2 linked regions of the Methylotuvimicrobium sp. KM2 genome follow. The protein of the gene in region 1 binds, or shares a complex with, the protein of each later gene. Links are inferred from orthologs where the notes say so. Each region holds a gene or a part of one and is shown in the gene's direction. Other genes may lie near its edges.

Evidence for each region.
Region 2: the proteins of ssb (region 1) and sbcB are in contact, whole or in part, in a crystal structure (PDB 3C94), measured with the Escherichia coli proteins. The link is inferred for Methylotuvimicrobium sp. KM2 from one-to-one orthologs.

Annotation. Positions count from the first base shown.
Region 1 is NZ_CP150634.1:2,548,385-2,552,629, reverse strand. What follows is about bases 637-3,561. They hold ssb (single-stranded DNA-binding protein), read left to right. Parts: upstream 637-1,824; coding sequence 1,825-2,298; downstream 2,299-3,561. Other genes in these bases: WJM45_RS10800 (flagellar motor protein MotB), read left to right, coding at 3,218-3,561; WJM45_RS10805 (MotA/TolQ/ExbB proton channel family protein), read left to right, coding at 2,452-3,210; WJM45_RS10815 (MFS transporter), read left to right, coding at 637-1,442. Also shown: more of WJM45_RS10815, read left to right, coding at 63-636; more of WJM45_RS10800, read left to right, coding at 3,562-4,048; WJM45_RS10795 (PilZ domain-containing protein), read left to right, coding at 4,109-4,245. UniProt on the Escherichia coli protein: Plays an important role in DNA replication, recombination and repair. Binds to ssDNA and to an array of partner proteins to recruit them to their sites of action during DNA metabolism. Acts as a sliding platform that migrates on DNA via reptation.
Region 2 is NZ_CP150634.1:2,958,812-2,962,328, reverse strand. Bases 1-2,857 are described here. They hold sbcB (exodeoxyribonuclease I), read left to right. Parts: upstream 1-630; coding sequence 631-2,085; downstream 2,086-2,857. Other genes in these bases: WJM45_RS12420 (hypothetical protein), read left to right, coding at 2,850-2,857; WJM45_RS12430 (CBS domain-containing protein), read left to right, coding at 218-613; nqrM ((Na+)-NQR maturation NqrM), read left to right, coding at 1-153. Outside these bases: more of WJM45_RS12420, read left to right, coding at 2,858-3,517. UniProt on the Escherichia coli protein: Degrades single-stranded DNA (ssDNA) in a highly processive manner.

The DNA of each region.
Region 1 (4,245 bases):
CCATCCATTCTTTATAGTTTTCGATAGCGTACTTTATTCAGGAGATAAGTGTTTTGGCACAAATGCAGGATATTACCAGCCCAATGACATTGCTGGAAAAACGAGCAACCGGTTCATTGGCGGGCATTTACGCATTAAGGATGTTGGGATTGTTTATGATTATGCCGGTATTGCCATTATTTGCCGAGCATTTGGAAGGTTCCACGCCGCTTTTAATCGGATTATCGGTCAGTATTTATGGATTAAGTCAGGCATTATTACAAATCCCTTTCGGGCTAATGTCCGACCGCTTTGGGCGAAAAAAATTAATTATCCTGGGCTTATTGTTGTTTGCAGCCGGCAGCGTGCTTTCGGCGATGTCGACGACGATTTACGGCGTGTTATTCGGCAGGGCATTGCAAGGTTCAGGAGCCATCGCCGCAGTCATTATGGCCTTGGTCGCCGATTTGACTCAGGAGGTCCATAGGACGAAGGCGATGGCCTTGATCGGTATCAGTATTGGCGTTTCGTTCGGCATCGCGATCTCTATAGGACCTGTCCTTGCCGGTTATGTCGGTGTTGAAGGTATTTTCTGGTTGACGGCGCTGCTCTCGTTAGCGGCAATAATCGTCATCGTTTATATTGTTCCGAACCCGATACAATCAAAAGTTCACCGCGATGCCGAACTGATTCCGGGCCAGATAAAGCATGTGTTAAAAAATGCCGAGCTGCTAAGATTCAATTACGGTATCTTTATTCTACATTTGATATTAACGGCCAGTTTTATTGCCATTCCACTATTGATGAGGGATGCCGGATTAGGCGGCAGTCAACATGGACAAGTTTATTTGCCTGTGTTTATCGTTTCATTGTTGGCTGCAGTACCTTTTATTATTTTGGCTGAAAAAAAGCGTAAAATGAAACCCGTTTTTATCGGTGCGATTGCTGTTATCGTTGTATCTGAATTAGGTTTACAGTACTTTCATCAAAGCTTGACCGGGATCGTTGTTTTTCTTTGGTTGTTTTTTTGCGGTTTCAATTTGCTCGAAGCCACGTTACCTTCATTGGTTTCTAAAACCGCACCGGGCGACATGAAAGGAACGGCCATGGGTTTTTATTCGACTTCTCAATTTTTAGGGGCATTTTTAGGCGGTGCGCTTGGAGGCTGGAGTTATGGCGAATTCGGCGGTAGCGCTGTTTTTATCATGAGTGCTGTAGCGGGAGCGAGTTGGTTGGTAGTATCTTTTACAATGAAACCGCCGCGTTATCTTGCCAATATGCTGATTTCCATTAGCAATCTTACCCGAGTTCAAGCCGAGCAACTCACTGAAGAGATCCTCAGGGTTACCGGAGTTGAGGAAGTGAAGCTGCATTTCGGCGAAGGGGTGGTTTATCTTAAAGTCGATAATCGTTTATTGGATAAAGATCGTTTACAGTATTCGATAACTCAGTTCGATTCCTGATAATTCAACTGATTTTTGCTATTTATTTTAAGTTTTAATCTAAATTTGTACCCATCGTAGATCAAAATTCGGCATAGGGGTGTCCGCAAGGACGCCGTGAATGCGTCTATGTAGGCTCTATGCGAGTTCCATGCTGGTCCCTCACCTACTGTTAGGTGAGGGACCGAGTACCCCGGCGCCTACTAAAGCACTGCCGAAATTTGAAGCGTGAAAGGTATAAAATGGGACGCGCGGACCCGCCAAAACCCATAGCTCCAGGAAGTTATTTTTCACGAAATCCTTAAGGATTTCGCGATAAATACTCAGGTTGGTATCGGTTTTCCAAATGTAAAGTTTCCCTTGAGAATCTATATTTTTTGCTCAATCGTTTTTCGGAGAAAACATGCTAAACAAAGTAACATTAATCGGCAACCTCGGGGCCGACCCCGAAGTTCGCTATATGCCTAGTGGCGAAGCGGTAACAAATATTAGTCTAGCCACGACAATGCGTTGGAAAGATAGACAAACCGGCGAGCGGAAAGAGTCTACCGAATGGCATCGCGTAGTTTTTTTTAGAAGGCTTGCCGAAATTGCCGGCGAATATTTAAAAAAAGGCAGCCAGGTCTATGTTGAAGGTCGCTTGCAAACACGAAAATGGCAGGGCCAAGACGGGCAAGACCGCTACACGACAGAAATTATCGCTAACGAAATGCATATGCTGGGAAGCCGAAGCGGCGGTACCGCCAATTATTCCGATAATCAAGGCGCTTATTCGTCACAGAACTCGGCTCCAGCTCAATCTAGGCCTCAATCAACAACACCCTCAAACTCAGCGCCTCCGCCTTACGACGATTTTGATGACGATATCCCGTTTTGAATCATTGAGGGCAAATTTTGTATTCTATCTCTTGACTTTCGCGGTTACTTCAGCGACGAATTTTGATCTGCGAGGGTATAAAAAAGGGGGGGCGACTCAAATGAGTTTGTTCAATGTTCTGATTGATTATCCATTATTACGAAGAGGTTAAATGTGGATATAGCGTCGTTAATCGGCTTTTTATTGGGCATAGGGATTATTACAGCCGCCATTGCTACCGGCGGCGATGTTATGTTATTTGTAAATCTACCCTCCATATTAATCGTCATAGGCGGTACTTTCGGCGTATCGTTGATGCGTATTCCTATATCCGATTTTTTAAGGTCTTTCGGTGTTTTAGGAAAAGCTTTTCTAAACAAAAGGGAAGACCCCGCAGTGTTAATCGAAGAAGCCGTAAGGCTTTCCGATGTCGCTCGAAAAAACGGTCTACTGGCCTTGGAAAATGAGACTATTGAAAACGAATTTATGAGAAAAGGTATCAATCTTTGTGTCGATGGGCATGATCCTGCTTTTGTAAAAAAAATGCTGTCTCAAGAAATTAACCAAATGATATCGCGCAATGAAGTAGGTCAAGATATGTGGAAAGGAGTCGGCGATTTAGCGCCGGCAATGGGTATGATCGGAACGTTGGTTGGTTTGGTGCAGATGCTCGCAAACATGTCCGATCCGTCGAGTATCGGTCCTGCGATGGCCGTCGCTTTACTGACAACACTTTACGGTGCGTTAGTGGCAAACTGTTTCGCGCTCCCGATCGTCGACAAGCTAGCTAAGGTGATGCTTTATGAAAAAACCAATAAAGAACTTATATTAGAAACGATTTCCGGCATACAAGAAGGTATGAATCCTAAGGTTCTAGAGTCTTTGTTGAATTCCTATATTTCCGATAAAAAGCGAAAAACCGACAATGAATAGGTGAAAAATGGCTGATGAATGCCCCAAATGCCCCCCGGTCGGAGCACCCGCATGGTTGACGACCTTTGCCGACTTAATGTCGTTGCTGATGTGTTTCTTTGTGTTGTTGTTATCATTTGCAACCATGGATACCATCAAGTTTAAAAAAATGGCTGATTCGATGATCAATGCTTTTGGCGTACAGAAGGATGTGCCGGCATACGATATTCCAATGGGGACCAGTATTATCGCCCAGCATTTTTCGCCGGCACCGACCGAGCCCACTCCGCTAGAGGAAGTCAAGCAGACGACTATGCAGGATTCGCCGAACTTGGAAGCGGCAAAAAAACAGCTAATGGAATTGACACAGGCCGAAATTGAGGAGCAGGCAGAAAAAATCAGAGAGGATTTAAAAGAAGAAATCAAGATGGGTTTGGTTTCGGTGGAAACGGAAAATCTAAAAATCATTATTCGCATTAGCGAAAAAGGATCGTTTCCATCCGGTAGTGCGGTGCTCAATACCGGATTTGAGCCCGTATTGACTAAAATTACCGCATCGGTTAACGAATCGCCCGGAAAAGTTCTGGTGTCGGGTCATTCAGACGACAGACCGATTAGAACGCAGATGTATCGCTCGAATTGGGAATTGTCTGCCTCTCGTGCCGTAACCGTTTCTCATTTCATGCTGGATCAACCAGGAACCGAACCGTCACGACTCGTCATCCAGGGTTATGCCGATACCCGACCGTTAGTACCTAACGATTCCCCCGAAAACCGGGCGCTTAATCGAAGAGTCGAGATCGTTATCGTGCAAGTAGAACCAGGCGCCGACGAAGCAGGTCAAGAGTTTGTCGAGTAATATTAGGGGGTGGCGAAGTCGATGCATCCAAAAAATATATTTCATTTCCAGGAAATTTAAATGAATCGGGATAAAGATAGACGGCGTTTTTTTCGCATTGATGATCAAGTTAATCTTTACTATAAAAAAGTAGATGAAGCGACCGCCTCGCCGGCTAGTCATATGAGCGATAATGTGCTGGGCAACTGTTCGTTGTC
Region 2 (3,517 bases), 410 kb from region 1 along the record:
TTTATGCTCATTGTTATTGCGATAATGGCAGTGGGCGTTATTTTTGGGAGAAAAGCTATCAAGGGCTCGTGCGGCGGGGCTAATAAAGGCGATTGCGTTTGCATTAAAAAGTGTGATAAAAGAAAAAAAATGGAAGCGGAAGGACAAGTTTAACACTTGTGTTTGTGTGTAATGATTCCTTTCGTTGATAATAATAACCATATTTAGGAGTTAATCCATGCTGGCTAAAATTACTGTTGCCGATTATATGACCAAAAGAAATATGGTCACACTCAAGGAAGATGCCAATGTCGTTGAAGCAATTAAACAATTGCTTTCCCATAAAATTACCTGTGCTCCCGTGATAAACGGTCAAGGCAAGTTAGTTGGTATGTTCTCCGAAAAGGATAGCATGAAGGTGGTATTGGAATCGGCTTATAACCAAGGTTCGGCGGGTAAGGTTTCCGAATTTATGTCCACGGATATTGTTTCGGTCGATGCGGACGCGAGCATCGTCGACATTGCGGCCAAGTTCAAGGATTCTGCGATTAGAAGTTTTCCTGTTTTTCGAGATTCCGAGCTTGTGGGCGTTGTCAGTCGGACCGATGTGCTGAAAGCCTTGGTCAATCTTTAAATGCCTGTCGACCCATTGTGACCGGACGGACTTTTTATTGGCATGACTACGAAACGTTCGGAATAGATCCTAGGCGCGACAGGCCGGTTCAATTTGCCGGAATTCGTACCGATTATGATTTCAATGTGTTAGGCGATCCGCTTGTCATTTATTGTAAGCCCGCACTCGATTGTCTTCCCGATCCCGTTGCCTGTTTAATTACAGGTATTACTCCGCAAATTGCCGAAGCAAAAGGAATTTGCGAGGCTGAGTTTATCGAAGCGATTTCTTGTGAAATTTCTCAGCCCAATACTTGCACCCTAGGGTATAACAATATTCGTTTCGACGATGAAGTAACCCGCAATACTTTGTATCGGAACCTTTACGATCCTTATCAGCGAGAGTGGCAAAACGGTAATTCCCGTTGGGATATAATCGATGTGGTTCGAGCCGCTTACGCGCTTCGTCCCGGCGGTATTGAGTGGCCGGTAACCGAGGAGGGAATAGTTACTTTTCGGTTGGAAGAATTGACTAAGGCTAATGGTATTGAGCATGCGATGGCTCACGATGCGTTGTCGGATGTTTACGCAACGATAGCTGTGGCTAAACTGATTCGAGAGTCGCAACCGAAATTATTTAATTTTCTTTTTGATAACCGAGTTAAATCTGCCGCAAACCGATTATTGCAGACAGGCAGCTTTAAACCGGTTGTTCACATTTCAGGAAAATACTCTGTCAAAAATCATTGTATGGCCGTGGTTCTGCCTATTTGTCGGCACCCAAGCAATAACAATGGAGTCGTGGTTTATGATCTTTCTAGTGACCCTGAAATTCTGCTTAATTTGTCTGTCGATGAAATAAAGCAAAGAATTTTTATAGCTACAAAAGATCTTCCGAAAGGAGTCGAAAGGATTCCTCTTAAAACAGTGCATGTTAATAAATGCCCTGTTCTGGCACCGATAGCAGTTATAAGGTCCAATGATGCAGCTAGGCTTAATATAGATATTGATTGTTGCTACCGGTATATTGATAAAATCCGCAACGATTCTAATATCTTAGAAAAAATTACCCATGTCTTTGAAACGGATTTTCCGGAATCTGATGCCGACCCTGATTTGATGATTTACAGTGGCGGTTTTTTCAGCGATAGCGACAAAAAAACAATGGAGAAAGTTCATAAAACTCTTCCTGAGAATTTAGCTAGCTTGCGTTTAAACTTCAGCGATCCGCGGTTATCGGAAATGTTTTTCCGATATCGAGCCCGGAACTATCCTGAAACGTTAAACGAGGAGGAGCGGGCGCGCTGGATGAAAGATTGTGTGGAGCGTTTGACGGGTGCTGTTAGCAATTGCATGACGATTAATGAATATTTCTCAAAAGTGCAGGAGTTGCAGTCCGAAAGTTCAGCGGATTCAGCAATTTTATCGGCGTTGCGAGAATATGCGCTGGATAAAATGAGACTTTTGTCGATTGTCGGTATGGATTCAGAATAATTTTAGCAACACTCCCTTTATACTTAAAAATGGCTAACTTTATGAATACATGAAGGTTTGGCTAGCGAAAATGTCGGCAGCTGGGCAAATTTTCTCCTCGCTAGTTTCTGCGTTACAGGGATGTAATGGATACAGAAAATGCAGGAGCATTTCTGCCCTACATCGCCAAAGCGCCTACTGTTGGTGCCCTAATATACGCCATCCTTGGTGTTCGAGAACTGTCGTCAAGCCTCCAGCACCTGAATTCCATAGAATATTGACTATAATTAAAAATTTTATTTGCTGGGTGAATACGATATTGTAAGTTCTATAATCCCAGCGGGGGTCTTAGAGCCTCCACCGGTCTCCCGAGTCTTCTGTGAAAGCCGGTACCTATATTTGATGTGCTTAGGATTTCGTGACAAATAACTTCTAGGCGCTATAAGATTTGTCGCGAGTTCGGTAACACGCTTGACGAGGCGCCGTGTACCTGGCACTTAAATTATCCAAGACATAACCAATGGGCTATGCAATTTAGGTGCTGGGTGAATGCAGATTATGCCGGAGAAAAAATCTGTCTTACCGACGACACCTGTCAATCGAGTTACCGAACCTGCTTACCTTGCGCATTAAAAATAGGGAAGTTATTTATGACCGAATCCATTAAAGGTGTATAAAAACATTTGTAATAATCGAGCGTTTTTTTCTTTATATTTGTTGCAAACGAGATGTTGGGTCAAGCACATGTTTCAGTTTTTGGTTGAGCGCTTAAATCTGAGGGATCATTGAAAAATTCTTTTTTTTTAGTAATACCCGCCCAACAGAATATTCCTGAAAGATTAAGAATATTCGAAGAAAAGGCATTGAAACATTGGTTGGATGAGCTGCCGGTTGCCAACCCCGGGTTGTCTACGCGTTTAATATACGATTTTTTGAAAGAGTTTAATAGCCTGGCAATGAGTGCTCAGACTCGTCTCGATGCGCTGGAAATATTAAGTTTTCGAGTTTCCAGTGTAGAGGAATATTTGCGTTTCAGATTAATGCAGGAGGGATTTCCGAAAGAGCCTGACGAGCATAAAATATTTAACGTATTGATCGCAATAGAAAAGGAATTTACGCTCGGTTATTGGATTGTTGTGAAAGAGCTTACTCGAAGAAGCTTAGGTTGGTTTCAAGGTAAGAGTGCACCTTTATCTATTCAAAGAGCGATCAGAGGTCTGAGCAACATTGTCGTCAGTTATTATTTAATGAATTTTCCGGTTCCGGATTGGGTATGGATAGATATCCATTCGCTGTATCGCTTAAGCGTGAAAATCAAAAAAGATTCGACCAATGTTACTAAAAGTCATTTAGAACCAGGGCAGGGGCTTTCTGTGGGTGATTGCTATAGGCAAATTTTGTTGCTTTGCCTGGCTGAACCTTCGGGTCTTATGCAAAAAGAGGTGTTGCAGGT